Regions from separate parts of the Glutamicibacter sp. TV12E genome, predicted to be linked through region 1. Evidence: riboswitches for the same ligand, from Rfam matches in the RefSeq annotation. Region 1 holds a riboswitch; each other region holds the start of a gene.
The links. Region 1 has a riboswitch for thiamine pyrophosphate ahead of thiM (hydroxyethylthiazole kinase). Riboswitches for the same ligand answer to the same signal wherever they lie in the genome.

Region 1 (7,113 bases):
GCGTTTCAGGCCGTAGAGAATTCTACTCGGTTCCGCCGTGCCTGATCGAAGAAGGCCACCTCGTGTTCGGAGGATCGCATGAAGGCCAGCCGCATCCGCTCGCGCAGATTGCCGTCGGCCTGCTTCCACGCGACGCGCACCATATCGATGGCGCGCTCGGTGGCCAGATCGAATTCCTCTGATGCATAGGTCACCAGCCACTGCTTGTACGGGTGTTCTGGATGGTTGGCCGAGGCCAGGCGCTTGCCGATGTCCTGGTAGAGCCAGTAGCACGGCAGGATTGCGGCGATCAGCTCCGCGTAGCTGCGCTTGGATGCGGCCAGATGGTTCACGTAGTTCAACGTGATGGCGCTGGGATTCGCGGTCCCTTCGGCCAGGTAGCTGCGATGCAGCTGCAGTTCGCCTTCCAGGATTTCCCTGGCGGAGCCGGCCCAGAAGCGTTGCGCGTCAAGATCCGGGGCTAATGCGCTGGCTTCGGCCAGCACCTGGGCATAGCGCTGCAGGTACAGCGCGTCTTGCGCCAAATAGTATTCAAAGTCCGCTGGGTCCAGCGTGCCGTCGGCCAGCTGGGCAATGAACTCCAGGTTGTCGATGGAGCCGCGCAGCTCGTGGATCTGCTGCCACCACTGGTCCATCGGATCAGCTTCGCTGAAGAAGTGGGCAAAGTGGTTCACCGGGCCATGCCCGCGGCCGACGTTGAGTTCATCGGCAGCGCCGATGGCGCGGAACAGATAGGCCTTGGCCTGTTCCAGGGCGCTGGCCCAGTCGCCGCCCGATGCGTAGAGCGTCGCCAAGGCGCTGGACAGGGTGCATCCGGTGCCGTGGGTGTTCTTGGTGTTGTGGCGCTGGTTGCTGAATTCGGCCAATACTCCCTGGGAGGAGACCAGCGCATCTGGACAGAGGTCCCCGGCCAGATGCCCGCCCTTGGCCAGGACCAGTGCATCATGCTTGGCGGCCAGCCGCTGGGCCTGTTCCAGGACCTGCGGCCAATCGGCCGCTGCCGGCTCACGCAGCAAGCTTGCCAACTCCAGCAGATTGGGCGTGATCACCGAAGCGCGGTCCAGCAAGGAATCGAGCACCGCCTCATCTTCCAAGAGCCGGTCCCCGCTGGTGGCTACCATGACCGGATCCAGTACCACCGGGGCATCCACGGTATCCAGCCATCCGTTGACGGCGCGGATGATCTCCTCGTTGGCCAGCATGCCAATTTTGATGGCATCGATCTGGACGTCGGCGCTGATCGCGTTGAGCTGAGCGAGCACAAACTCGCCATCGATGGCCTGTACCGCGCTGACACCTAGCGTGTTCTGCGCGGTCAGCGCGGTGATCACGCACATGCCGTAGCCGCCGTTGGCGGCAATGGCCTTCAGATCCGCTTGGATTCCTGCGCCACCGGAGGGGTCGGAGCCGGCAATGGAGAGAATGTTTTTCACTGCGCTGCCGCCCAAGCTGCCACCAGCTGCCCGCTGGCAGCTTGCGGGTCGTCGGCATTGCAGATGGCGCGGACCACGGCCAAACCGGCTCCGCCGCCAGCGCGGATGGCGCTGGCATCCTGCGCGGTGATCGCCCCGATGGCTACGCAGGGCAGGGAGGTCAGCGAGGCGGCGCGGGCAAAACCGTCCAGCCCAATCGGGGTTGGGTGGTCCTTTTTGGTTGGAGTGGCACGCACTGCGCCGACACCCAAGTAGTCGATCGCCTCGGCATCGAGGTTGGCCTGTGCCAGCTGGGCATCAGTGGAAGCGCTCAAGCCGATGGTGCCTTCGCCCATGACCTGGCGTGCCAGGCGCACCGGGATGTCCTTGTGGCCGATGTGGATTCCACTGACCGCTGCCCCGGCCGCGCGGGCCGCCAAGAACACGTCGATCCGGTCATTGATCAGCAGCTTCGCCTTGCCTTCGGTGAGGCGGGCCGCGGCGCAGGCCAGTTCGAAGAATTCGCGCGCGGTCTCGTCTTTGGCCCGCAGCTGGATCCACTCGATGCCGCCGGCCACCGCCCCTTCAATGACTTCCAGTGTGGTGCGTGGCATGCAGCTGGCGGTGTTGGCTACTAGGTATGCGCCGATATTATCCATGGTTCAATTCCTCGTACTTCAAATTCTGTAGTTCTTCAGGTTCCGTGGCGGCCAGGGCATCAAGGAAGGCCACGGCAAAACTCCCCGGACCGTTGCTTGCCGCCAGCGCCTTTTCTGCGGCGAGGCCATAGAATCCGTGGGCAGCGATGGCCGCGTCAAAGGGGTCCTCGTGCACCGCGAGCATGCCCGCGTTGAAGGCGCCCAGCGCGCATCCTCCACCGGTGATTCTGGTCAACCCGATCCCGTTGGTATGCACCAGCACGGTGCGCTTCGCGTTGATGATCGCGTCCGCTTCACCGGAGATGGCAACAACGCACCCGTGTTCCTTGGCCAATTCGCGTCCGGCATCCAGGGCTACCTGCACGGTATCTGCTGCATCAACACCTCGGCCGCTGGAATCTTTGCCCGCCAAGGCCAGGATTTCCGAGGCATTGCCGCGGATCAGGGCCGGACGCTGATGCACAATGCGTCGTGCGAAGTCGGTGCGCACCGAAAGAGCGCCCACGGCCACTGGATCCAATACCCAGGGGGTGCCAGCCGCGCTCGCCGAGAGGACCGCTTCCTCCATGGCAACCATTTGCTCGGTGCTTGGAGTGCCTAGATTCACCAGTACCGCGGAAGCCATGGCGGCAAACCCTCCGGCCTCTCCGGGCAGGTTGGTCATCGCCGGCGAAGCGCCGGAGGCAAGAAGGACATTGGCGGTGAAGTTGGTGACGACCGTGTTCGTCAGGCAAAAAACCAAGGGGGAGCGTTGCCGGTATTTTTGGGCAACGGTAGGCAGAGTCATGCGACATCCCTCCGCTAGCGTGAACTAGATCAGGTTCGACGGGTTTCATCTCAGTCGGCGTCTCCGACACCCCGTGTCACTGATTTAGAGAGTACGCAGAAGGGATGCACAGAACAAATCCTCAAGGTTTGCGTCGTGCCACCAACGCCTTGAGGGTCGCGGCGTCAACATGCTGCGCCGCCGCCAATTTCCACAGCTGGTCCACCGCGGCCACCAGATCTTCGTGGGTATCAACAGATCCGGGTCGTTCGCTCACTACGGTGCCGGCGCGGCGCCTCGAAGAAATCAGCCCTTCGGCTTCCAGCTCCTTATAGGCGCGAGCCACCGTTCCGGCTGCAACCCCCAAGTCCGTGGCCAGTGCGCGAACAGTCGGTAGTCTGGTGCCCGGCGACAACTCGCCAAGGTTGACGAGTGCGGCAATCTGCGAGCGGATCTGCTCATAGGGTGCGGTGGCTGCCTCAAGGTCCACACTGATCTGTGTGCTCATGCGGACGTTGACCCCTGCAAGGACTTGGCTTCGCTGGCCTTGGGGGGTTCCAGGAATATGACCGCCGGAATGCAGAAGATCATAACGGCAAGAAGATCTAGGCGGACCGGGAACTCGTAACCGACAACCAGCATGGCCGCGACGGCACTGGTGACCGCTCGCAGGGAACGCAGTTCCAATACCCTTCGGTACCAGATTTCTTCAGCGGTCGTAACGTTCCACGGGATAATGGCTCGACGCGTGAACCAGGTAAATCCTAGATGCGCGAGGACGAGCAGTACGACTAGGGCAATGACAACCACTTTGCTGGGCGCAACGAAACCCCATAAATAGTCCAACGGTGGAAAGAGCAAGAAGTACAAGCACGAGGCTATGAGCAATCCGGCGCAAATATACGGCCACATGGACAACTTTGCCGAATGCCTGGGAGCGGCAGAAATCTGCCGTGAAACAACGTACACGTACCCGAGGTAAAGCGCATTCAAGGCAAGGTAGAACACTGCGGCACCAGAGAAAAACACCAACATCCACGTCTCGCGCTCGCCGGTAGGCAACTTGTAGTCATCGATGACAGGCAAAAACGGCCATGCGATAAAAATGGCAACGAACATGAGCAGCGCTGTTGCGTATTGCAGGGAGAACAGCTGATCGCGCAGCCTGCTGAACCCGGTGCGTTTTGCCCGCGGAAGATTTTCAAAGTTCGTCGGCGGTCGCCAGAAAAGCATCAAGACCGAAATACCCAGGACAGCATAGTTCGCCGTCCAGTCCAGGTCGTTTCCGATCTTGTTCATGCTATCCATGTACTCGATCCCCGCACCTGAACCATCAATGTAGCGTGTGGACTCGTTGTGGAACCAGCGCGCTTTATAGTGCAGGGCCTCCCCAGCCTGTACCGCCAGCGATACGCCAACGGTGCGGTAAAGGCGGTTCAACCACGTGGTGCGCAACAGTCGGTTATTGTGCTCGGAAATGCCCGGAAGAGGACGACGCCTAAGGATGACAATGGAAGCTGCGATTGCAGCCAATGCGAGAATTCCGAAGCTCACGTAGAGGTAAGGCAGGATTTCTCCGGCAGCACGCAATCCGTCCTGCGAAGGATTGCTATAGGAATAATCATCGGCACTGATTTCAGTCTCTGGCACTGGTGCAATGGCTGCGACGTCTCGAACAGAGTAAACCGTCACGCAGGCCAGGATCAGAACAACCACCGTTGCCGCAACGAGTTTCTTGGGTATCGGGCTCGTCAAGGAACGTGGGGCAAGAGTTGCGGTGCGCAGCGGCTTCAACCTGCGTGGCCAGGTGTACTGGCTCGCGATATAGATGAAGGCGACCCACAAGCCAGGGGTGGCCGCTGATGCAATGCTCATCGCAACATCGAGATTGCTTTGATCGCCTATGGGCACGGCCACGGCTTCGCCGAACCAACTAGTTGAGGTAGTGGCAAAGTATCCGATGATTGCGCACCACAATGCGTGCTGTCGTGCGCTTCTGAGCAATTCACCGTTCTTAGCACGACCGAATGCCCGCAATATGAAATAAACAACCAGCGCCGCTACGGCAAATGTGCCGAATTGTGTTGATAGAGATGCCATCGTGCCTCCTCGGTGACAATTAATGTATCAAATAGTTGATACATAATGAATCCTTCGGCGCATTAATCGAGGGAATTTCCGTTCGGTGACGTACGCTCAAATCATGGGTCTGTTTACTTCCACTCCGTTGCCCGAGCCGGTCGGCGATTCCGCTCCTCCGGTGGACGAGCATCCTTCACGAATTGCCACGGTTCTGAGCCATTTGCGCCGTTCTGCCGACACCCGAATCACCCACCCGCGCCGCTTCCGGATCCAGCAATTGCGCGCGCTGGAGAAGATGCTCGAAGAGCATCTTGACGACTTTGTGCAGGCACTGAATGACGACCTCGGAAAGAGCCCCACCGAAGCCAAATTTGCCGAGGTTGACGTGGTGCGCGCAGAAATCGATTTTGCGCTGAGGCACCTGGCCGAATGGATGGACAGCACCGGCGTGAAGGTGCCGTTGGCGCTCCAGCCGGCCATCGCGAAGATCGAGCCGCGGCCCCTGGGCGTGGTCTTGATTATTGGTGCTTGGAACTACCCGCTGCAGCTGGTGCTCGCGCCGCTGGTTGCCGCCATTGCCGCTGGCAACGCCGCGGTTCTCAAGCCCTCGGAACTCGCCCCAGCCACCTCGGGGGCCCTGGCCAAGTTCCTCCCTCTCTATCTGGATGAGCGGGTCTTCGCGGTCATCGAAGGCGGCGCGGATACCGCCTCCGAATTGCTGGCGGCGCGCTGGGACCACATCTTCTACACCGGCGGGGAGCGGGTCGCGAAAATTGTCGCGATGGCGGCCGCCCAGCACCTGACTCCCACCACTTTGGAACTCGGGGGCAAATCCCCGGCTGTCGTTGACAACCACTCGCTGGCCACCGCCAAGCGCTTGGCCTACGCGAAATTCATGAATGCCGGCCAGACCTGCGTCGCACCGGACTACATCCTGTGCATCGGCGATGCCACGCCATTGATTAGCCGGTTGGGCCAGGCCATCTCCGGTTTCTACGGCAAGGAGCCGATCACCCACCCGGATTTTGGCAGGATTGCCAGCCACCAGCATTTTGAGCGCTTGCTGGCCATGATGGAACAGGGCGAGGTGGTGTTCGGCGGTGAGTATGACGAAGCAACCCTGCGCATCGCTCCGACCATCATGCGCAACGTGGACCTTGGCGGCACCTTGATGACCGAGGAGATCTTCGGTCCGATCCTTCCAATCATCGAGGTCGAAAGCTTCGAAGAAGCGCTGGAGTTCATTGCCCGGCGCCCATCGCCGCTGGCCGCATACCTCATGAGCGAGAGCCCTCGGCTGCAGTCGATTTTCTCCGATCGGGTTCGCGCCGGGGCTATTGTGCACAACGCCCCGCTGGCCCAGATGGTCATTCCCACCCTGCCGTTTGGCGGGGTGGGGGCCAGCGGAATGGGGTCGTATCACGGCAAGCATGGCTTCGACCGGCTTTCGCAGATGCGTTCAGAACTCAACAAAACCACGGTTGTGGATACCCTGAGCGCAATTTATCCTCCATATTCGTGGGCCAAGCGAAAGATTATTGATCGCTTACTGTAGCGCGGTTCATAGCTATGAGACTGCTCAGGGTGCTTGGATTGAAAGGTTGGAAATTTCTAGGCACCAGGAGATGTAGCGCATGACTGAGCCCGCACCGTCGCAGGACGGCCTGAAGCGTGGCCTCAAAGCTCGCCATATGCAGATGATTGCCATTGGCGGCTCAATTGGTACCGGACTATTCGTCGCGTCCGGCGGCACGATCTCTGAAGCTGGCCCCGGTGGCGCGCTGGTAGCCTATGCCCTGATTGGCATCATGGTGCTGCTGCTGATGCAGTCGCTTGGCGAGATGAGTGCGCGGCTTCCGGTGGCAGGTTCATTCCAGACCTATGCCACCGTTTTCGTTAACCGGCACTTTGGCTTCGCGATTGGCTGGAACTACTGGTTCAACTGGGCAATTACCGTTGCCGCCGAGCTGGTAGCGGCCGGCATCGTGATGTCCTATTGGCTTCCGGATGTTCCGGGCTGGATCTGGGCGGCGATCTTCCTGGTGCTGTTGACCGGACTCAACGCCTTGTCAGCCAAGGCGTTTGGCGAGGGCGAGTACTGGCTGGCGGCAATCAAGGTCATCACCGTCATCGTGTTCCTGATCTGCGGTTTCGCGATGATCTTCGGAATCATCGGCGGCACCTCGCCTGGCTT
Region 2 (7,113 bases), 260 kb from region 1:
CTTCGTGCTGCACCTGCGAGACCACTAGCTGGTAGTCGCCCGGCTCCACGGAGCTGTCAACTGGGAGCTGGAACGAAGTGGTTCCCGAAGCATCAGCTGCCGGAATATCAGAGACCTTGGTGGCACCCTCAAATGCGGAAGCCGAAATCTGGGCTCCTTCTTCCAGACCCGATACCGTGACGTTCACGGTTTCGCCCGCCTTCACTTCGGTGGCGTCCAGGTCAACGGTAGCCCAATCAGTGCCGGCGAGCACTGCTCGGCCCAGCGGAGATGGGGACACCACGTCATGGGCCTTGAAGAAGTTCACGGTCGCCTCCAGATCAACCTGGCCCGAATCGGCGTGGTCAGTGCCTTCAGCGAAGGCGGTGAAGTTATCGCCACCGGTAGCCAGGAACGCGTTGGCAGCAACGCGGAAGGTTGCCGACTCGTCCAGGAGTTCACCGTTGAAGGTGATCTCCTGGACGTGCTCGCCCGCAGGCGCATCCTCGATGTAGGTGTAGGACAGGCCCTCTGAAATGCCGAGGTGCAGCTTGTTGCGCTCCGAGCCTTCAGGCTGCCATTGCTGTTCCAGCGCCTCACGGATTTGCGCGCCGGTCAGATCGAAAGTGATCAGGGTATTGGCAAAAGGCTGAACTTCTGCTGCCTCTTGATAGGTCACCGTGCCGTCTTCGCCATAGAGCAGGTCCGAACGCAGGCCTCCAGGGTTCATGAAGGCAATCTGTGCTGGCTCACCGGCAAAATCGTCATTAGAAGTAGCCCACAGGTGTACGTCGGCTACGGTGTTGCCCAACGTGGATTCAACACCGCGGTCTTCACCTGGAACCTCACCGCCGCGCAAGATATCTTCCGAGATTTCACCGACTTTTACGCTGCCAACAACTTCAGCTTCTTTTTCGGCTTCGGCAACGATCTTTGCAACGGCTGGATTCGCTTCGTAGTTAGCGATCCACTGGCCGTCTGCAGATTTGCTAGCGAGTGGCAAACGGGTGCTGGAAGCCTGCACGACCTCACCGGTGGCTGGATCAACGTCGAGGCTGACTTTGCCTAGCGTGGTGCCATACTGGTGCGACTGGATGACTGGACGCTCGCCGTCAGGACCGGCAATGTCGCAGTTATAGGAAGAGTGGGTGTGACCCGAGAAAATGGCGTCGATCTCGCCACTGGCCTCGCGGATCAAGTCCCCGTAGGACGTGGCTTCACCAGCGACGGCAGCACAGTCGGTATTGGCCGAGCCGTTGTGGGTCAGCAACACGATAACGTCCGCTTCTCCGTTCGCGTCGTCACCGTCGCTGAGCTGCTTGGCTACGCGATTAGCCGCCTCGACTTCACTGCCAAAGTCCAAACCGGAGATTCCGCTAGGGGAGACCAGTGATGGAACATCTTCGGTGACGGTGCCAATGAACCCTACGGAGAGTCCACCGGTTTCACGAATTGCATATTCTTTGAGTGCTGGGGTTTTGGTGCCGGCCTGGTAAACGTTGGCACCCAGTGCAAAATCCTCGCCGGACTGGCCGGTGGCTGCAGCAAAGCGTTCGGCGACTCGCGTGGTCAGGTCTTCAAAGCCCTTGTCGAACTCGTGATTGCCCACGACGGAAACATCCAGCCCGGCTGCACCCAGCGCATCAATGGTTGGAGCGTCCTCTTGGGATGCGGAAGCAAAGGTCGAAGCCCCGATATTGTCGCCGGCCGATACGAACAACGTGTTTTCATTCTCGGCGCGCAGCTGGTCAACGGCTCCGGCGAGCACTGCAGCGCCGGCAGAGTCCCGATCGGCTGCAATGCGGCCGTGGAAGTCATTAATGCCAACTAGATCCAGAGTTACAGGATCAGCTGCTGGGGAAGCAGTGCTGATTGATTCCTCGGTGGGCGTTGCCTGCGCCAGGGCTGTTCCTGTGGCCATGAGCGAGAGGGTGGCCAAGGAGGCGAAACTGAGTTTTCTCATCTGCGTGAATGCAGACATGGGTACTCCTAAAAGTGACGGGTGTGACAAGACTAATGTCTATCGCATCTAGGTGAACCTGTCGATGCCTGCGGGTTAAATTGCTGTGCAGGGCCATGAGAACTAGCGGTTAAATAGTCGAAGCAACGCACCAGCCTGTGGTTGATGCGTTGCTTCGAAAAAACTTGATGCGGCTAGAGCCGTCGGTTGTGGCGTGTTTTGGTTGCTGTGACCGAGGAAGCTCCTACGATGGCACCGAGCATGAGCATGGCAGCCGCGATGAAGAAGACTGTGGACAGGATCCAGCAAGCCATGGCTGTGTCTCGATGCGCGGCGTTCAGGGCAAAACCAAAAAGGCACACGCTGGCAAGCAGCAAGAGCGCTCCCGACAACCGTGTCTTCATCATTGACCTTTGCAGCAGAAAATTTTGCCAACAATCACCACACATAATGGCTATTGGCTTGAGTAATATCCATACTGTCACAAATCCATCAATTTGACGATAGGTCTTAAGGAGGATCTTTCGCTGCGACTTTAGGCTAACTACACGCAGGTCTTCAGTGTGCGCTCGATGGCATCGTGTTCGCCCTTGGTCATCCAAGCCCCGTATTTCGCTTTGACCTGAGTCTGTCGTGAGACGTATTCGCAGCGGAAACTCTTGTTGGGCGGAAGCCATGATGCGGCGTCCTTGTCGCCTTTAGCCGCGTTGGTCGGCCCATCCGAGGCCATGAGGTTAAGCGGGTCATTGGCGAATTCGAAACGAGCTTCCTGGTCCCAGCGCTGTGCACCCTTTTGCCACGCATCTGACAAAGCAACAACGTGGTCAATCTGAACCGCGGTGCTTGTTTTCTGGCCCCGAACAAATTTGATGGTGGTGTTGGTATACGGGTCGTGGAAGGTTCCGCTGAGCACTACGCAAGGCTTCGACGCTGATTTGTATTTCACGTGTTCCAAGTCGCGAGCCAGGATGTCATTGCGGGCGTCGCAACCGTTGCGGTCCGGATCCTTCCATCCCTTGCTGAACTTTTCCCGTTCGTAGCCAGTCTTGGGGGCGCGGCCCTTCACGTCGATATCCGCGAGCAATTCAAGCGAGTCAGCGTAGCTGGCGCGTTGCCCCGCACTGTTGTAGGTAGTGTCAGCCTGTGCGTCGGGAACTCGATACTGCTCGATGGAATCAAGAGTTGAGCATCCAGTGAGGGCAAGGGATGAAGCGATGAGTGCAAATGAGATTGCGCGGCGCAGCAGCTGCATGCGGAAGTACGACTCCTAGGAAAGCGACAGTTGGCAAGGGGGTAGGCCCTTAGGAAACTATATGAAGTGGGGTGGACCATTTAGCCGCGTCTAGGCCGTGTTTTAGTGTGAGATCCGTGTGGGCCTGTGTAGTTGACCATTTCATGATCTGATAAAAATCATGGTTCTTTTGTTTGACATGCATTGTTTAAATCAGATTAATAACATAAGGTCGAGTAAACTATTTCATCCTCGTTCGTATTGGAGCGCTCATGAAGAGGAGCCTGACGCTGGCCCTGGTTGCGCTGCTCGGGCTTTGCTCCTGTACCACCCCAGTTTCGCAATTGAGGCTCCCGGAAGAACCTGCTCCCGAGACTACTCCGGGAGTCCTCGAAGAAGAGATAGCGGAAGACACTATCGAAAGTATCGATGGCATCGCGGAATTCTTCCCGCCGATGATCGCCTTTGCCGCTGCTATCAGAGGAGAAGGTGGGCTAGTCGGCTCACTAGAAGATCCGGGTGCGGAATTCTTTGAAGAGAACGGGTTCAGCTCTGGGTCGGGATCATCGAATACCTATCAGCTAAATGAGGCAGGGGATATTCAGACAGAGCCTCTGATCGTCTCTACCTCGGCGGGACAGAAAAATCTGCTCCAGTTCGCTTGCCAAGGAGTGGGATTCGTCCGTATCAAGGCTGTTAAAGATGACGAGGTTGTCGCCGAAGATTCCCTGCAGTGTGCGATCCCTGCTAACGATTTGAGCATGGAATTCACTGTTCCAGATGGCGGTGAAGTTTGGATTGTCCAAGAACCAAGTGCTGATACGCGCGGGGTTCATGAAGTAATGTTCTACAGCTAAGCCGTGCGTGTGCTACTAATGGGAGCAGTGACACGGGGTGCCGCAGGGCGGCTGAGAGAACACCCGTTGAACCTGATCCAGTTAGTACTGGCGAAGGGAATGTCCTGGATTCTGCGTATGTGTGCACCTGAAGTGCTTGAACCGTCCGCGTCTTTGGTCAAAATCCATTCGCCAACAGACGCCGTCAAGGAGTTCAAACAAGATGAGCACGGACACCCAATCACCAGCAACCCCCATTGCCCTTCCACTTGAAGAGCAGGTTATTCTTGTCACCGGCGGAGCCCGAGGGCTCGGTGCCGCCATCAGCAAGGCCTTCCTAGCTGCTGGAGCGAAAGTCGTCATCAATTACAGCACTTCGGAACAAGCAGCCAATGATCTCGTTGCGCTCTACCCGAACGATGCAGTAGCCATTAAGGCTGATGTTCGCAACGAATCTGCGCTCAAGTCGATGGTGGTTGAAGCCGAAGATCATTTTGGGCAGCCGGTGACTACTCTGGTGAACAATGCCTTGGTGGATTTCTCCTTTAACGGCGATGCCCGCTCCACCGCCGAAGCGATTTCGGCAACAGAGCTCAGCGCCCAGTTCGCCGGATCGGTGCTGGCTCCCGTGGCTGCCATCCAGGCTGTCCTGCCTGGAATGCGGCAAACAAGGTTTGGACGCATCATCAATATCGGCACTAACCTATTCCAGCACCCGGTGGTTCCGTACCATGACTACACCGCCACAAAAGCTGCGCTGCTGTCCCTGACCCGTACCTTCGCTGATGATCTTGGGCCTGAAGGAATCAACATCAACATGGTTTCTGGCGGGCTCTTGCGCACCACCGACGCCTCGGCTGCGACCCCCGAGGCAGTATTCGACTTGATTGCCTCGGGAACGCCATTGCGTCGAGTCACCACTCCAGCGGAACTGGCCGATACCGTCCTGTTTTTCGCTTCCCCGCTCTCACGTGGGGTGACAGGTCAGAACCTTATCGTGGATGGCGGGCTGGTGAAGGGATGAGCCAGAAGAAACAAGTACATCTGAATCTGTTCCTTTACGGCGTCGGGCACCACCAAGCGGCCTGGCGTGCTGAGGACTCGGCAGCCGAAGAGCTTCCCGGTACCCAGTACTACATTAAGCTGGCTCAGCTGGCTGAGAAGGGGCTGCTGGACGCGGTGTTCTTCGCCGATGGCCAAGCGGTGTCATCCTCAGCTGCGCAGGCCGGTCCCACCTGGTTCTTTGAGCCGGTGACGCTGTTGTCGGCGATCAGCCAATGCACCACGAATATCGGACTGGTCTGCACCATCTCGGCCAGCTTCTACTCTCCCTTCCACGCGGCACGCATGCTGGGCAGCTTGCAGCATTTGTCCAACGGGCGGGCCGGCATCAATGTGGTGACGAGCATGTGGGATACCGAAGCGCAGAACCATTCGCTCGCCGAACTGCCTGCGCACGCGCAGCGATATGGCAGAGCCGCAGAATTCATTGATGTCTTGCGCAAGTTGTGGGGATCCTATCCGCATCAAGCAGTCCAGATTGACCGTGGCGGAAACTTCACCGATACGCAATTGCTTCAAGAAATCAATCACGAAGACGAGCACTTCTCGGTGCGAGGTCCCTTGAATATGCCCAACTCAGTTCATGGCGAGCCTGTCATGTTCCAAGCAGGCTCCTCGCCAGCTGGCCGCGAACTGGCAGCAGCACACGCTGAAGCGATCTACTCGGTAGCAGCCGATCACCAGATGGCATCCGAATTCGCCCAAGACATTTCCGAACGCACCAGAGCTTCGCGTGGCTCGGATTACAGGGCGCTGATCATGCCCGGGCTGGTGACCTATGTGGGACGCACAGCAGAAGAAGCCAAAGCCAAGCAGCGTGCACTGAACGAGTTGCTGCCAACCGGGGACGCGCTGCGCCAGCTGGGAGTATTCCTGCAGCAGGACACCAGCCGCTGGCCTTTGGACGGACCTGTCCCGGACCTTCCGCCACTGGAAGAATTCACTGGCCCGGCCGGCCGATACACCACGATACTGCGGCTCATCGAGCTGCACCAGCCCACGGTTCGTGAACTACTCGGCTTGCTGGCTGCTGGCGGGGGCCACTGCACCATGGTGGGAACGCCGGAAATGATTGCCGATGAAATAGAACTCTGGGTCGATAGCGGGGCCGCAGACGGCTTCAACCTGATGCCGCCGTCCCTCCCGGGATCTCTGGAGGACTTCATTGAGCTAGTGATTCCGGAATTGCAGCGCCGTGGCAGATTCCGCACCCGCTACGAGTCGGCTACATTGCGCGGAAATCTTGGGTTGGCTGTTCCGGAAGCTGTGGTCTTGGCGCGCAGCTAGTTGTGCGGTTGCGCTTCGGGAGCCAAGCCGGGGAAATCATTCTCAAAGTAATCCAAGATTTTCTGTGTTGAGAAGAAATCCAAGATGAATGACTCCTGAAGCGCAAAGACGTTGCCTCCGCGAACGGAAGGCAATTGTGCAAGGGACTCATCGGAAGAGAACTGCTCGGTGGCCTCTGGGTCCGAGGAGAGCAGAAAGGTCGCATCGCCCGGCAAGGACTTGGCCAGCCCTTCGTAGCTGGTGAACGAGAAGTCTTCCCGTTCTTGCATGGAGGTATCAAACTCTGCTGGAGGATCCAGCACGGTGAACCCCAGAGATTCGAACAACTGTGCATGCGGACCGGTGCTCTGGGCTATGGGGGAGATGTTTCCCCGGTGGTAGGACAGTATCGATGCCGTGGTGCCGGCGGGGATCGACAGGGACTGTTTCAAGCTGGAAACACGTTGGCTGATGATGCTGTTGTTGCGAGCCGCTGCTTCCTCCGTGCCCGTAGCCTTGGCTAGATCCGTACTGAGCGCGGTCCATTTCTTTTCGGTGTAATCGACGAGGAGTGTTGGGGCGATTTCCCGCAACTTGTCGAGATGCTCCAATTCGGAATCCGCGCCTGAGGCGGCGACCAGTATCAAATCAGGCTTGCGATCCCGAATAGCTTCGAGATCAAAATTCCCGATTTCATATAGTGCATCTACCGAGCGTTTTGAGGCCACGTTCGCCCACTGGCTCAAGAATCCATGCTTGTCGGTCGCCGGGTTCTGTGG
Region 3 (7,113 bases), 1.5 Mb from region 1:
AGCTAGCCATAGCAGATTGCCAAAAATCCATGTCGCTTTCGGGCAAGAGCAGTGAGAGCCTGAAAACTCACGCGTATTGGAAGGGCCAGGACGACCCTGTGAACACCTGGCCAGGGTCCTGTCCCAGCAAGCCTGGACCAGTTATGACGAAAGAAATGAGCGACACCCGATGCACAAGATCCAGGGCAATGGTTTACCGCTATTCATGATTCACGGTAATGGGGTGGACCATCGCATCCTGTTGCCGCTGGATGGGGCGCTCGCCGAAAACGGGACCTTCGAACGCCACTATATCGATTTGCCTGGCTTCGGGGAACGCGATCCACTTTCCAATGCTGGAGGACTTCCTGAGCTGGCGGATTGGCTGGAGAGCGAAATTCATTCCATCATCGGCGATGGGCTGTTCGCTGTACTGGGCAATTCAATGGGCGGGCTCCTATGCCAAGAGATCGCTGACAGATTCGGTGATGCTGTGCAAGGGATATTCCTCATTGCTCCGGCGGTGTACCCGGATAGCGAGCAGCGGACGCTTCCAGAACGTGCTGTGGCCATCCACGATCAGGAATTGTTTCTGTCCCTGAGCAAGAGGGACGCTGAGCTATTCGCCGATGTTGCCGTCATCCAAACTCGGGATGCATGGCAAGAATTCTCGAAATGGGTTCTGCCCGGAATTTTGTCGGCTAATTTGAGGGCCATGGCCAAGCTTGCCAAGCGCTATTTCCTTGAACCGCTGCCGCTTCATCGCGAGAATCAGCTCTCTATTCCAGTCTCAATCGTCTGCGGCAGGGATGATCATGTCACCGGATTCGAGGATCCTCAACGATTAACAATGCGCTATCCGGATTTGCATTTAAAAGTTATTGAATCGGCTGGGCACAACGTGCATATTGAACAACCGGCGTTAGTGGCGCATGAAATTCGGGCTTGGGCAGAACGAGTCCAGCGTTTGCCTTTGTCGAAGTAGCCGCCTGGATCATCGCTATCCACCACTACTAATCCGATTGATTCTTGAAAATAGTTGTTGAGTAAATTCTGATCTGCGATTAGATTTCCTTCAAGCATGGTGGTTAGTTGTTCGAAAGCAGGAAACAGCTTATGGAAGACTCGATTGTCCTTCGCGAATGGACGAGCATCGATGAAGTTCCGGACTTGTTAGATGTCTGGAAAAGCTCTGTTGAATGCCGCCATGATTTCCTCTCGGCACATGACCTCGATGCCGTGGCTACGGCTCTAGAATCCATATATTCGCAAACTTTGTACGTGCGAATTGCCCAACAAGGCGATCGGATTCTGGGCTACGCCGCTTGGAATGATTCGGAAATTGAAATTCTTTGGGTGAGGCATGCTGATCGCCACCATGGAGTGGGCAGATTGCTCCTGAGCCACATCATCGAACATAGCCCTGAAGCTGGCGTTCATTTGGACGCGCAACGGACACTTGCCATCGAGTTTTTCCAAAGCTGCGGGTTCCGGCAGATGCCAATAGCTGTTAATGAGTCTTCACCGAGGCTTTTATGGCGCCATGACATCTCGCGAGTGGATAGCGTGGCACGATAGTTTCATGAGTGAAAACAGCCGAGAAATTCGTGAAGTTATTGTTCAGCGCACCGAATCGAGCAAGTACACAGCCACCAGCCTTGCAACAGGGGCAAGCGTTGAATTTGGCCAGGGTGATGGACTGCTGACACCGGTGGAGCTGATGCTCGCAGCTATTGCTGGCTGCTCGTCAATTGATGTTGACGTGGCGACGACTCGTCGCAGCGAGCCAGAGAAATTTGATGTGCGCGCCAGCGGCTACAAGATTTCCGAAGGCGGTGCCAGCCGCATGGATGACATTCATCTCGGGTTCGATTTGAAGTTCCCTGATACTGAAGAGGGCCGCAAAGCAGCCAGCATGGTCGAGCGAATTGTGAAGTTGTCGCACGATAAATATTGCACTGTCTCACGCACGGTCGAACTCGGGGCTTCGGTCGTCAGTGAAGTTGCTGAATAAATAGTTAAGGCTCAACTTTTATACTCGTGAGCTAGCGCTGGAAAGTAGAAACTACAAGTCACTCCAAGGAAATTCACGGAATTGACGATTTGAGAACTTTCAAATTTTTTGCGTTTCAGTAGTGTTTAAGGTTACTTTCTGCGGTTTTAGTTGAATCCTAGTCTAAAAGGTGCTGTTTTCGCAGTTGGGGCTGTGTAAATACAATGAATCAGGCTGTAAATTCAACTCTTTGCCCTAGTCAGAGCTGGTCCTTCATCGTAGGGTCAAGGTGTCCCTACGTTGAAGGAGCAGACATGCAAACTGAGAACGTCTTAGGCAACATCGACTGGGCGTCAATGCTACAAAAGGTAGCCATTGCGCTGGTCATTCTCATCATTACGTGGCTTGTGGCGCGAATAGTTCGCTGGGCTGCAGCCAAACTAGTGACCAGGGTGAAATTCCTGCAGAAGCAAGGAAACGACGGAGCTCAAATAGGCCAATCTCTTGGCAAGGTCGCTGGACTGATTGTTTGGCTTTTTGGCCTCGTCGCAATCCTTCAGGTCTTTGCACTTTCTGAAGTTCTTACGCCAGTTCAGGGCCTGCTCGGCGGAATCATGGCATTCATCCCGAACCTCATCGGCGCCGGCTTTATCTTCTTCATTGGCTACGTCATCGCAAACATTGTTCGTCAGCTATTGACCACTGGCCTGGGAACAGTCGACTTCAGCGGACTGGTCCGCAAGCTGACTCCAGGGGATGAGCCGGTGGATGAAGTCCAGTCTCGCGAGGCCCAAGCAAAAATCGTCGATATCATCGCGAATATCGTCTTCGCCTTGATCCTTCTGGTTGTTGCCATATCTGCACTGCAGGTCCTGGGAATCGCGGCCATTTCGCAGCCTGCTGAGCAAATGCTTCAGCTAGTCTTCACCGCCATCCCACAGGTCATCATGGCACTGGTGCTGTTGGCAGTTGGCTTCCTGATTGCAAAGTTTGTTGGACAGCTGCTGGAATCCACCCTGCACGGTGTAGGCACTGATCGCGTCGTTGCCGGCTGGGGCGTTGTTCCAGAAGGCAAGAGCGCATCGGGCATCATCGCGGGCATCGTGAAGATTGCTATCGTGCTGTTCTTCGGTGTGATGGCAGCGCAGATGCTGAACTTCCCGGCAATCACCAATATCCTCAATGAGATTCTGGAACTGGGTGGCAAGATCCTCTTCGGTGCAGCAATCGTTGCCGCAGGCTTCGTCGTCGCTAACGTGATCGGCAAGTTCATGGGCGACACCACTGCGTCGAAGATTATCCGCTACACGGCCATTGCACTGTTCGTTGCAATGGGCCTGAAATACATGGGTATTGCGGACTCGATCATCAACATGGCCTTCGGCGCAATTGTCATCGGCGCAGCTCTGGCAGCGGCCTTGGCCTTCGGGCTTGGCGGCCGCGAAGCAGCAGCTCGCACACTCAATAAGATCGATACCGACAAGCTGAGCTCCAACGGCCCGGATTCGGTACCACCGGCACCGCCGACGTCGCCAGGCATATAACCATCCCGGACAGAACCTAAGGGGACATTAGGAGCGTCGCGGAATCCACCAAGGATCCCGCGACGTTTCTGCGTCTGGGCCCCGCTCTAGGCCAGGCGAAGTGGAAGCGGAGCTGCAGCGCCGGGCGGGTCCGTTCGTAGCCGGGCGTAGGTGTAGACGTCGATGCGTTCACCGTCGACAAGGAATTTGCCCCGCTCGGTTCCTTCACGCAGAAAACCATTGTTCTCGGCCACGCTGCGTGATCCGGGATTATTGGCGCGCAGGCCAAGTTCCAGGCGGTAGAAATCAAGATCATCAAAAAGATAATTCGCCAGTGTGGCAACTGCCCTCGTTGTGAGCGAACGACCGCGATACTCCTGATGCATCCAGTACCAAATCCATGCATTGGCATTTGAATGATCCAGCGTCCCGCAAGCCAGCCCGATCAACCGGTCATTGGCGGTGATCGCCAACGGGAATTGGCTTTGTTCGCCGTACAACAGGGCGTCTACGTAGGCCCGTGCTTTTTCAGGCGTATCGGCATCGCCTTGGCGCCGCATATCCGGATGGGAAATGAACGCCTCGTATACGGAGCCGGCATCCAAGGCGCTGAGCTGCCTCACGCCAAATTCCTCGGCAACGCCTGTTGCCCGGACGCTGCCAGGCCCGGCGAGCTTGCTTGGGCCGTGGCCTGTGAGCGTGCCTTGGTGAAACAGCATCTGCCACTTGCCTTGCTCGCGGAACCATAATGAGCTGCGAAGTGCCGGGCGATGGCCGCTGGCCTTCCAGCGCAACTGGATGAGGTTTTCTGATAACCGGATTGCCGAGGGCTCGCTAACGCGCAACCGCTCAGCGGAAGGATCTTCAGTAGCCAGCAATTCTATGACTTGGTTCCTGTCGTATGTTCTTCCGCTGGCGCCGATTTCGAAGAAGTTCTCATGCAGGATTTCGCCAAGCAATTTTCGGTTGCCACGCATCGAGGCTGTGAGCAGCAGCTGTTCCAGACCGGCAACCGCTCTGAACAGTCGAGAATCGACCGGCAATTCTGCGGGATATTCCTGTTGTGCCATGTCGGTAAGTACATCACAAAAGATGACGGGACTAAGTCAACGGCAGTTCGCTTTTCGGGGCTGCCTCATGCTTATAATCGCAATTACTCCGCGGGAGCCTGAAATCGACCAGGCTGAGAGGGCACTGAGCCGACCGCTACACCTGATGCGGGTCATGCCGCCGTAGGAAGGAAGCGTGCCACTGTGCATGTCAACATTGTTGGCTCCGGAATCATCGGCCTAGCCACCGCATTCGAGCTCAGTTCACGTGGCCACACCATCACCATCATCGACCCGGCACCTGGCCAGGGCGCCAGCTACGCAGCCGCCGGGATGCTGGCCCCAGCTGCCGAAACGGTCTGGGGTCAAGGCCCCCTGCACCAGCTGCTGTCCGCGTCCAGCGCTCGCTACCCCCAGTTCGTTGATCGCCTGGAAGCGGCCACGGGCGTGCGCCCTGACTACCTGCAAAGCTCAACCCTGGTCGTCGCGGCTGAACCGGCCGACCGCGAAGCGCTCCACGATCTCGTGGAGCTGCAGAACTCATTGGGATTGTCCGCCACAAAACTGCTGCCGAGCCAAGCCAGGTCCTTGGAACCAGCCTTGGCCAGCAATATTTCCGGGGCGGTGCTCTGCGCTGAAGACCACCAGATCGATCCTCGTTCCGTCGTGCGCATCCTGCTCCAGCACTTTCACAATGACCTGGTCCATGAGCAGGCCGAAGAGCTGATCACTGAAGGATCAGGCACCTGCGCCGTTCGCACGGCCTCAGGAAAAATTTTCGCAGCTGATCAAACCATCATCGCCACCGCGCTGGGCACCGTGAAAGGGCTGGCCAAGCTGCCATTGCGCCCGGTTCACGGCGACATACTGCGGATTCAAAGCCCGCCGGGCCCCGCCCTGCTGACCAGGATTATTCGAGGCATTGTCCACCGCCAGAACGTGTATCTGGTTCCGCGCAAGGACGGAAGCCTCGTGCTCGGTGCCAGCGTTCGGGAAGACCGGAACCCGGAAGTCAATGTGGGCGCCATGTACAACTTGCTCGACAACGCCCGCAGGCTTGTCCCGGGAATTATCGACTGTTCACTGAACGAAGTCATCGCCAGGCCAAGGCCGGCAACCGCCGATGACCGCCCGCTGATCGGGCGCATTGACCCGGGGCTGGTGCTCTCCACTGGCTATTCGCGCCATGGGGTGCTGCTCAGCCCCTTGGGATCCGTACTGACTGCGGATCTCGCCGAAAACAATAAAAGAAATCCACTGTTGAATGACGTTGATCCGCAACGTTTTTCAACACTTTCCGCAACCGCCGCACTGGAGCAATTCGGATGACATCGATCAGCATCATTTTTAATTCCCAGCAAGTTCAGCTGGAGGCCGGTACCAGCCTGCGCGAATTTATCAGCGCGCAAATCGGCAAGGAACTCGACGCAGATTCAAAAGCAGTCGACGGCAGCAAGCTCGGGGTGGCCGCGGCCGTGAACGGCGCAGTCATTCCCCGCAGCAGCTGGAACAGCAAAGCACTTGAAGACGGGCACAGCATAGAACTCGTTACCGCAGCCCAGGGAGGCTAAGCATGGAATCGCAAGAATTCACCGAGCTGGATCTCAACAACGATCCTTTTGTCGTCGCCGGGCGCACCCTTTCTTCGCGGCTTATCCTGGGCACCGGAGGGGCTACCTCTTTAGCTACGCTGGATAGCGCGCTCACAATTTCTGGCACGGAATTGACCACCGTTGCCATCCGCCATTTCTCTGCCGCCGGGGCAGGCAACGTCTATGAGTTGCTCCAGCGCAACAACGTCATTCCTTTGCCTAATACCGCAGGGTGTTTCACCGCCCGTGATGCGGTACTGACCGCGCAGCTGGCCCGCGAAGCTTTGGAAACGGACTGGATCAAACTTGAAGTGATTGCCGACGAGCACACCTTGCTGCCGGATCCGCTGGAACTGTACTCGGCAACCGAGCAGCTTGTGGCCGATGGATTCCAGGTCTTCGCCTACACGAATGATGACCCTGCACTGGCGCAGCGGCTCCAGGATTCCGGCGTGGCAGCCATCATGCCTGCTGGCGCTCCAATCGGTTCAGGACTGGGAATTTTGAACCCGCACAATATTTCCACCATTGTTTCTCGTGCCAATGTTCCGGTGATCCTGGATGCCGGGGTGGGAACAGCCTCCGATGCGGCACTGGCCATGGAACTAGGCTGCGATGCCGTGCTGCTGGCCAGCGCCGTGACTCGCGCGCATAACGCTCCGCTCATGGCCGCGGCCATGAGGGACGCTGTGCGAGCTGGCCGCGCGGCCCGTTTGGCGGGCAGGATTCCACGACGCGATACCGCACTTGCATCCTCGCCCACGGAGGGAATGATGCAAACTTTGGTCGGGGAATTCTAATGCTGCGCGAACCGCTCTGCGAACCTGCCGCAGGGATCTATCCGGGCCAGCTGGCCCGCTATTCACGGCATTTGACCTTGCCCGGGGTAGGCGAAAAGGGCCAGCGGCGCATCATCAACGCCAAGGTCCTGATCATTGGCGCCGGGGGACTGGGCAGTCCCATCGCCAGTTATCTGA
Region 4 (7,113 bases), 1.1 Mb from region 1:
GGGCCACCACATCATCGTCCAGACCTCGCTGTTCATGGTCGCTGGCCTGATAGAACGCCGTGCCGGAAGCTCAAATGTCACCAAGCTGGGCTCGTTGGCCAAGCTTTCCCCGGCCCTGTCCCTGCTCTTCTTCATTCCCGCGATCAATCTCGGCGGCATTCCTCCGTTCTCCGGTTTCCTGGGCAAGTTCGGATTGCTCCATGCCGCCGTGCAGGATGCTGACCCGCTGACCTGGGTGGTGGTGGGCGCGGGCCTGCTGACCAGCCTGTTGACGTTGCTGGCGATCATTCGTGTCTGGGCCCGCATCTTCTGGCGCCGCGCCGCCGATGCCGAGGTGCCGAACCAGGAGCTGGTGGATGAAGCAGCTCAGGTGGCGGCCGAAACCGCGGCTGGTGGAGCGCAGAACCCTGGCCTGGGCCTGAAGCTGGCTCGGGAATTGGAAGCTGCGTCCCTGCCCTGGGGCATGCGCTATGCCACCGGGTCGCTGGTGGTAGCGGGCATTGCCCTGACTATTTTTGCGGGGCCGATTTTTGAATTCTGTGAACGGGTCGCCGCGGAGCTCATTGCCCGCGACGCATACATCAACGCGATCTTGCCATTCTGATTGGAGGGATGATGCCGACTAAAAACTTGAAACCCGGTGACCAGCGTATTGATGATGCGCTGGATACCTCAGGCGTGCGCCACCGGGCGACACTCAAGCAGGAATGGCCGCTGCTGGCCCTGCTGATTTTTGTGTGGTGCGCACTGTGGCAGGATTTCTCGCCGGCGAACCTGATCTTCGGTGTGATTATCGCGCTGGTCATCGTCACGCTCTTTCCGTTGCCTCCGGTGGTGCTTTCGGGACGCATGAACGTTTGGTACTGCCTGCAGCTATTCATCTGGTTTGTTGGCCAGGTGTTTGTGGCCAGCTTCGAAGTGGCCCGCCTGGCCATCTTCCGGGGAAAGAAGACCCGCAGCGGCGTCATTGCGGTTCCCCTGCGCACCGACTCGGATCTGATCGTGACAACGGTTGGCCATGTGCTGACCCTGATCCCGGGATCCTTCGTCATTGACGTGGACCGCAGTTCATCAACGCTGTACTTGCACTACATCAATATCGAATCAAGGCAGGATATGGACCGTGCCCGTGAAGCCGTGCGCGACATTGAACGCCGGATGATCATGGCCATCGGCAGCCGGGATGAGTTCGACGCGATCAAGCACGAATGCGGACCGAACCTGATGCGAATGAAGGGCAAAAAATGATGGAAATCGTGATGTGGATTTGCGGCATCATGCTGGGCTTGGCCACCGTTGCCTGTGTAATCCGCGTGGCCAAGGGCCCGTCGATTCTCGACCGCGTTCTCGCACTGGACGTGATGCTGCTGATCATCTCCGTGGCGCTGTGCCTGGAGATGGTCTACAACCGGCACACCGACTACCTGCTCTTCGTCATTGCCGCTTGCACGTTGGGCTTCATCGGCTCGGTCACCGTTTCGCGCTACGTTTCTGACCAGAGGAATGCCTGATGGAGATGTTCGTGGATATTCTCGTGGCAGTACTGCTGATTGCCGGTTGCCTCATGTCACTGATTGCCGGTATTGGCCTGCTGACCTTTCCCGACATGCTCACCCGCATGCATGCCGCAACCAAGCCCCAGGTCCTCGGGTTCTTGCTGGTCTTCACCGGGCTGGCGATTCAGCTGCGCAGCTGGGCTGTGGTTCCCGTGCTCTTCTTGGCATGGGGAATGCAGTTGTTGACCGCACCGGTCTCGGCTCATATGATCGGGCGCTCCGGCTACCGCACCAAGCACGCTGCCAAGGACTCGCTCTATGCCGATGAGCTCAAGCAGATTGTGGACAAGACCAGCAGTGCCCCGCCCACCGGAACCTTCGATGCAACCTCGGGTGCAACCGGAAAATCTGAAGACTAGGACAACAACACAGCACGGGCATCCCGCCGACGGCGGGATGCCCGTGCTGTGTGCGCTACTTGCTAAAGCGTGCGACTACCTTGTTGCTACCGCGGTCTGCCAGCACCTGAATGGTGGCTGCCACGATGGCCGAGAAGATCGCAAATCCGAGAGCCTGGCGCAGCGAAGCCTCGGCGGCTTCTTCGCTTCCCTTACGGGGTGCCTTGTTTCCGGTGAAACCCTTCCACAGCTGGTCAACCAGCTTGCTGCCGACAAAACCGGCGCCAATGGAAATACCCGTGGTGGCAAGTTTCTGCACTGTATTCATTTTGCCCTCGTTTCAACGTCGTGACTTATCGTTCCTCTGCCCAGCATACCTGCGGTATGGTAGGTGGGCAGTAATTTTCCGACAGGGGAGCGTCAGACTTCGAAACTGGAGTCGCAAGACGCTGAGAGTGCGATAGATCGCAGACCCTCGAACCTGCTCCGGCTAGTACCGGCGAAGGAAGTCGAGCATCTCGGATGCGGACCGGGACCATTGTGCCCTGAATCCGTACATCTCCCCTCCTTGATATAGGAGGACCACCAATGAAGCAATCAGCAGCAAATCAGCGTTCTGGCTGGCGCGTCGTAGACATCGTCACTGCATCGGTCATCGCAGTCGCCTCGGGCGTCATCTTCTGGGCCTGGGGCGCAGGCTATGGGCTGTTCTCGCTGGCCTTTGCGGCCTTCCCTCCCGCGGCAGCACTGCTCACCGGCGTTTGGCTCTTCCCCGCGGTGCTTGGCGCGCTGATTATCCGCAAGCCCGGCGCGGCCCTGTATTGCGAGCTGCTGGCAGCGGTGGTCGAAGCGCTGCTCGGTTCGCATTATGGCCTGACCGTGCTGCTGTCCGGCCTGGTCCAAGGCCTGGGTGCCGAAGTGGTCTTTGCCGCGTTCCGCTACCGCAAGTGGAATTTGGGCGTGGCATTGCTTGCCGGGCTCTTCTCTGGACTTTTCGCCGGTATTTCCGAGGCCTACATCATGGCCTACTACGTTGAATACACCCCGGCGCTGAAGCTGTTCCACGTGATCGCTACCGGTGTCTCCGGGCTGATTGTTGCAGGCCTGCTGTCCTGGCTGGCAACCCGTGGCCTGGCCAAGACCGGCGCGTTGAGCGCTTTGGCCAGCCGCCGGGCACACCTTGAATCCGGAAAACTGGCCGCGAAATGAGTTCGATGGCCAACACCGGTGCCACGGCACAAACTCGGCGAGGCATCGAGATCATTGCTCGAGGTTTTTGCTGGCAGCACCCGGAACGCTCGCAACCTGCCATCTCGGCATTTGACGTGCAGATCAACTCCGGCGAAAAGGTGCTGCTAATCGGCCCGTCCGGGGCAGGCAAGTCAACCTTGCTCCATGCCCTGGCCGGACTGCTGGAAGTCGATGGGGCCGAGCAGATCGCCGGTCAACTGCTCATCGACGGGTCAGACGCCTTCGCCCGGGAACACCCGGTGGGGCTGATGCAGCAGGACCCGGAGACCCAGGTGGTGCAAAGCCGGGTCGCCGACGACGTGGCCTTTGGCGCCGAAAACCTGGCGGTGGATCCGGCCATCATCCGCCAGAGAATTCCCGAGGCCCTGGACGCGGTGGGGCTGGGCATGCTGCCCATGGACCACCGCACCCAGGAACTGTCCGGCGGGCAAAAGCAGCGCCTGGCCCTGGCCGGAATCCTGGCCATGCAGCCTGGGCTGATGCTGCTTGATGAACCCACCGCCAACGTCGACCCGGAAGGCATCGGGCCATTGCGCGATGCGGTGCTCAACGCCGCCCGGCTCAGCGGCGCCACGCTGATCGTGGTCGAGCACCGGCTGGATGCGTGGGCAGAACATATGGATCGAGTCATCGTCCTCGAACCAGGCGGCGGCATCGCCCACGACCTGGACCCGCAGCGGCTCATTGACGATGAAGACCTGCGTGCAGAGCTTTCGGAGGCCGGAGTGTGGGTGCCAGGCTATTCGCCACAGGTCCGACCGGCGAGCCCCCGGCCCGGGGCGCTGCTTCTGGAAGCCGCCGAGCTGGTCAGCGCCCGCAGCGGGCAAGCGCCCCGGACCCAAACGGTGAATCTGGCGGTGAGCGCTGGAACGGCGACGGTTATCCGCGGCGAGAATGGCGCCGGGAAATCCACCTTGGCACTGACCTTGGGCGGTTTGCTGGAACCGGCACAGGGAGCCTTGCAGGCTTCCGACGCGCTGGCCAACGGCCTGGGGAAATCACCATTCAGCTGGCGGGCAGGAGCCCTGATCGGCCGGATAGGGTCGGTGTTCCAGGAACCCGAACACCAATTTGTCACCCAGAGCGTGCGCGAAGAATTGGCTTTTGCGCCGCTGCGGGCCAAGGCAAGCGGCGGCCACGAGCTGAAGTACGAAGCGCAGCAGGTTGATGCCCTGGTCGAGTCGCTGCTGCAGCGTTTGGGCTTGCAGCATCTGGCCGAAGCTAATCCCTTTACTCTTTCGGGAGGGGAGAAACGCCGGTTGTCGGTGGGCACCGTGTTGGCCGCGGCCCCCGATGTGCTGATCCTGGACGAACCAACCTTCGGACAGGACGCCAGGACATGGCGGGAGCTTGCCGGATTGCTCGTGGAGCAATTGGAGCAGGACACCGCGATTATCGCAGTGACTCACGACGAGCATTTGGCCAGCGTTCTGGGGGCCCGGGAGGTTCACCTGACCGCTGTCGCGAATCAGGAGCCCGTGGTCGCCAGGGGCCCGGTCCTCGACGCTCCGGTGGGCCACAGCTGGCTGGCGAAGATCAATCCCTTGGCCAAGCTGGGTGCGGTGGCAGCAGCCACCTTGCCCCTGATTACCACCTTGGACTGGGTTTCGGCGCTGGTGGTCGTTGCTGCGACCATCCTGGCCTTCCCCTTGGCGGGCTTGAGCCCGGCAAGATTCTTCAAGCGGGCTTGGCCCCTGCTGATCGCCGGGGTGGTGGCCGCTTGGGGCATTGCCCTGGTGGGGCAGGACAGCGGGGCCGTGTATGCGCAGCTGGGGATCTTCAGCATTACCGAGGGCTCGGTCCACGGCGGTATCGCCACCGGCTTGAGGGCCTTCGCCTTGGCGCTTCCATGCATTTTGCTGCTGGCAACCACTAATCCCAGCGATTTGGGCGGGGCGTTGTCGCAGCAGTTGCGTGTTCCGCACCGTTTTGTGCTCGGAGCGCTGGCCGGCATGCGCCTGCTGGGGCTGATGGTGGAAGAATTCGCCACTCTCGGGCTGGCTCGGCGGGCGCGCGGGGTGGGCAGCTTCGGCACCGTTGCCCAGCGCATCGGCGCGAAGCTGGGCCAGTGCCTGGCCCTGCTGGTCCAGGCCCTTCGCCGGGCCGGACGGCTGGCGGTCACCATGGAAGCCAAGGGCTTCGGCATCGGGCAGCGCACCTGGATTCGCACGGCCACCTTCACCAGCAAGGATGCCGCGGTGCTGTTGGCGGGCATCGTGCTGGGCACCCTGGCTGTAGGTGCGGCCGTGCTGGCCGGCACCTACAACTTGGTCTGGGGCTAGCGGATCGCCTCGCTGAGGGCGCTGAGCTCTTCATGGAGCTCGGCGTCCAAGCGCAATGGCTTGGCGTCGATGGTGCGCACCGGGGTGAGCAGGCGGATGGAAGAAACCAGCCAGACGCCGTCTGCCTGGTAGAGGTCCTCGGGACGCAATGGGCCGTAGCCCAGGTCCCAGCCATCCTGGGCTGCCGCATCAAAAATGGCGCTCTGCGTGGTTCCCGGCAGGATGCCTGTTTCCAGCATCGGGGTCAGCAGGCGCTTGGTCTCGCCATCGCGCTGGGCCACCAACACGGTAGAGGTTGGCGCTTCGAGCACGATGCCGTCGGCCGAGGTGAAAATGACGTCGTGGGCTCCGTGCTTGCGGGCATAGCGCAGGGCCGCCATGTTCACGGAGTAGGACAGGGTTTTGGCACCCATCATCAGCCACGGCGCGCGTTCGGCGAGTTTCGAGTCGTAACCGCGGTCCAGCAGCAACACGTCGACACCGGTCTCGCGCTGTTCCTTGCCCAATGCCGGGGCCGGAGTGACGGTGACCCAGCAGATGGCTGGATCCTCATCGTGCTCGCCGCGGGCTGCAACGAGCTTGACCACTGCTTCTTCGGCCCCGCCGGTGGCATCAAAGTCGGCGACTGCTGTATCCACCGCCGCGTACCAGCTGCGCGCATCGGGGATGACCAGATCGGCCACCTCGGCCGAGGTGGCCAGGCGGGCCAAGTGGGCCTCGATTTTTCGGACAGCCTGGTTGGTGTAGAGCATCGATTCGAAGACACCGTCACCGCGGGTGACTCCCTGCGCGGTGACCAGAAGCTGGGGTGCAGAAATATCGGCCAAGTAGCCTGCCGGATAGGCCGGATCCAAGAATACTAGTGAGCTCATACCTACAGATTATCGAACCCATGCCACTTCCGTGGCCTTTCTTCTGAATGGTGTTCAGACAAGGCGAAGAATCTTAGATAAGCTGGGCGGAGGCATTTGAGCTGCCTGACGCAGATCAGAGCCGAAAATAGCGTCGATCATCGTGCATTGCCAAGGGGGTGCTTGAGTGTTGCCAAGCAATGAAGTGCTGGTGCAAATCGGTGGCGTGCTGTGGAGCATCCTGGTCGCTATCGAACTCGCGGTTCGCTACTTCATGATCGGCATCGTCCCCGGCAATCGACGCCCGACGACGGCCATGGCCTGGTTGCTTGCGATCTTCTTCCTCCCCGTGGTCGGGCTGCTGGCCTACTGGCTGTTTGCCAATCCGCGCCTTTCTCGCCGACGCTTGGAAAAGCAGCAACGCGCCCATGCGCAGATCATGGATGCCACCAGGCATATGCAGATGCCGGAGGAATTCCATTCACAAGAAGAATGGGTTGAATCCGCGGTGATGCTCAACCGCAACCTCGGCGCGATGCCGTTGGAAGGCGGCAACAGTGTCGAGGTGATTTCCGACTACCGTTCCTCCATGGAGTCGATGCGCGAAGAAATCGACAAGGCGACCCGCTATGTCCACATCCAGTTCTACATCATGGGCGATGACGAAGAATATGTTGGACCGGTGCTCGACGCGCTGGAGCGGGCAGTCCAGCGCGGGGTGCACGTGCGCCTGCTCTTCGACCACCTGGGCACCTTGCGGGTCAAGGGCTATGGCGAACTGAAAAAACGGCTCAAGAAGTCGGGCATCAATTGGCGTCCTATGCTGCCCATCGAC

Region 2: it holds a riboswitch for thiamine pyrophosphate, as region 1 does, so the genes downstream of both, ACT7DV_RS04000 (3-oxoacyl-ACP reductase) here and thiM (hydroxyethylthiazole kinase) in region 1, are expected to answer to the same signal.
Region 3: it holds a riboswitch for thiamine pyrophosphate, as region 1 does, so the genes downstream of both, thiO (glycine oxidase ThiO) here and thiM (hydroxyethylthiazole kinase) in region 1, are expected to answer to the same signal.
Region 4: it holds a riboswitch for thiamine pyrophosphate, as region 1 does, so the genes downstream of both, ACT7DV_RS10595 (ECF transporter S component) here and thiM (hydroxyethylthiazole kinase) in region 1, are expected to answer to the same signal.

The regions. Positions count from the first base shown of each region.
Region 1 is NZ_JBQVVF010000001.1:1,139,405-1,146,517, reverse strand. Features, by position in the region: gene thiD (bifunctional hydroxymethylpyrimidine kinase/phosphomethylpyrimidine kinase) at 6-1,433, opposite strand; gene thiE (thiamine phosphate synthase) at 1,430-2,071, opposite strand; gene thiM (hydroxyethylthiazole kinase) at 2,064-2,858, opposite strand; TPP riboswitch at 2,848-2,942, opposite strand; gene ACT7DV_RS05250 (GntR family transcriptional regulator) at 2,980-3,345, opposite strand; gene ACT7DV_RS05245 (hypothetical protein) at 3,342-4,937, opposite strand; gene ACT7DV_RS05240 (aldehyde dehydrogenase family protein) at 5,041-6,474, shown strand; gene ACT7DV_RS05235 (amino acid permease) at 6,554-7,113, shown strand, end outside.
Region 2 is NZ_JBQVVF010000001.1:877,418-884,530, reverse strand. Features, by position in the region: gene ACT7DV_RS04020 (5'-nucleotidase C-terminal domain-containing protein) at 1-1,960, opposite strand, end outside; gene ACT7DV_RS04015 (hypothetical protein) at 2,134-2,346, opposite strand; gene ACT7DV_RS04010 (HNH endonuclease family protein) at 2,484-3,191, opposite strand; gene ACT7DV_RS04005 (hypothetical protein) at 3,443-4,027, shown strand; TPP riboswitch at 4,051-4,144, shown strand; gene ACT7DV_RS04000 (3-oxoacyl-ACP reductase) at 4,230-5,030, shown strand; gene ACT7DV_RS03995 (NtaA/DmoA family FMN-dependent monooxygenase) at 5,027-6,355, shown strand; gene fepB (Fe2+-enterobactin ABC transporter substrate-binding protein) at 6,352-7,113, opposite strand, start outside.
Region 3 is NZ_JBQVVF010000001.1:2,601,278-2,608,390, forward strand. Features, by position in the region: gene ACT7DV_RS12260 (VOC family protein) at 1-6, shown strand, start outside; gene ACT7DV_RS12265 (alpha/beta fold hydrolase) at 170-964, shown strand; gene ACT7DV_RS12270 (GNAT family N-acetyltransferase) at 1,096-1,557, shown strand; gene ACT7DV_RS12275 (OsmC family protein) at 1,562-1,993, shown strand; gene ACT7DV_RS12280 (mechanosensitive ion channel) at 2,287-3,516, shown strand; gene ACT7DV_RS12285 (GNAT family N-acetyltransferase) at 3,603-4,565, opposite strand; TPP riboswitch at 4,646-4,751, shown strand; gene thiO (glycine oxidase ThiO) at 4,749-5,873, shown strand; gene thiS (sulfur carrier protein ThiS) at 5,870-6,115, shown strand; gene ACT7DV_RS12300 (thiazole synthase) at 6,118-6,936, shown strand; gene ACT7DV_RS12305 (ThiF family adenylyltransferase) at 6,936-7,113, shown strand, end outside.
Region 4 is NZ_JBQVVF010000001.1:2,262,743-2,269,855, forward strand. Features, by position in the region: gene ACT7DV_RS10570 (Na+/H+ antiporter subunit D) at 1-604, shown strand, start outside; gene ACT7DV_RS10575 (Na+/H+ antiporter subunit E) at 616-1,248, shown strand; gene ACT7DV_RS10580 (monovalent cation/H+ antiporter complex subunit F) at 1,245-1,511, shown strand; gene mnhG (monovalent cation/H(+) antiporter subunit G) at 1,511-1,915, shown strand; gene ACT7DV_RS10590 (DUF4235 domain-containing protein) at 1,971-2,222, opposite strand; TPP riboswitch at 2,296-2,419, shown strand; gene ACT7DV_RS10595 (ECF transporter S component) at 2,483-3,103, shown strand; gene ACT7DV_RS10600 (ATP-binding cassette domain-containing protein) at 3,100-5,427, shown strand; gene ACT7DV_RS10605 (aminodeoxychorismate lyase) at 5,424-6,299, opposite strand; gene cls (cardiolipin synthase) at 6,469-7,113, shown strand, end outside.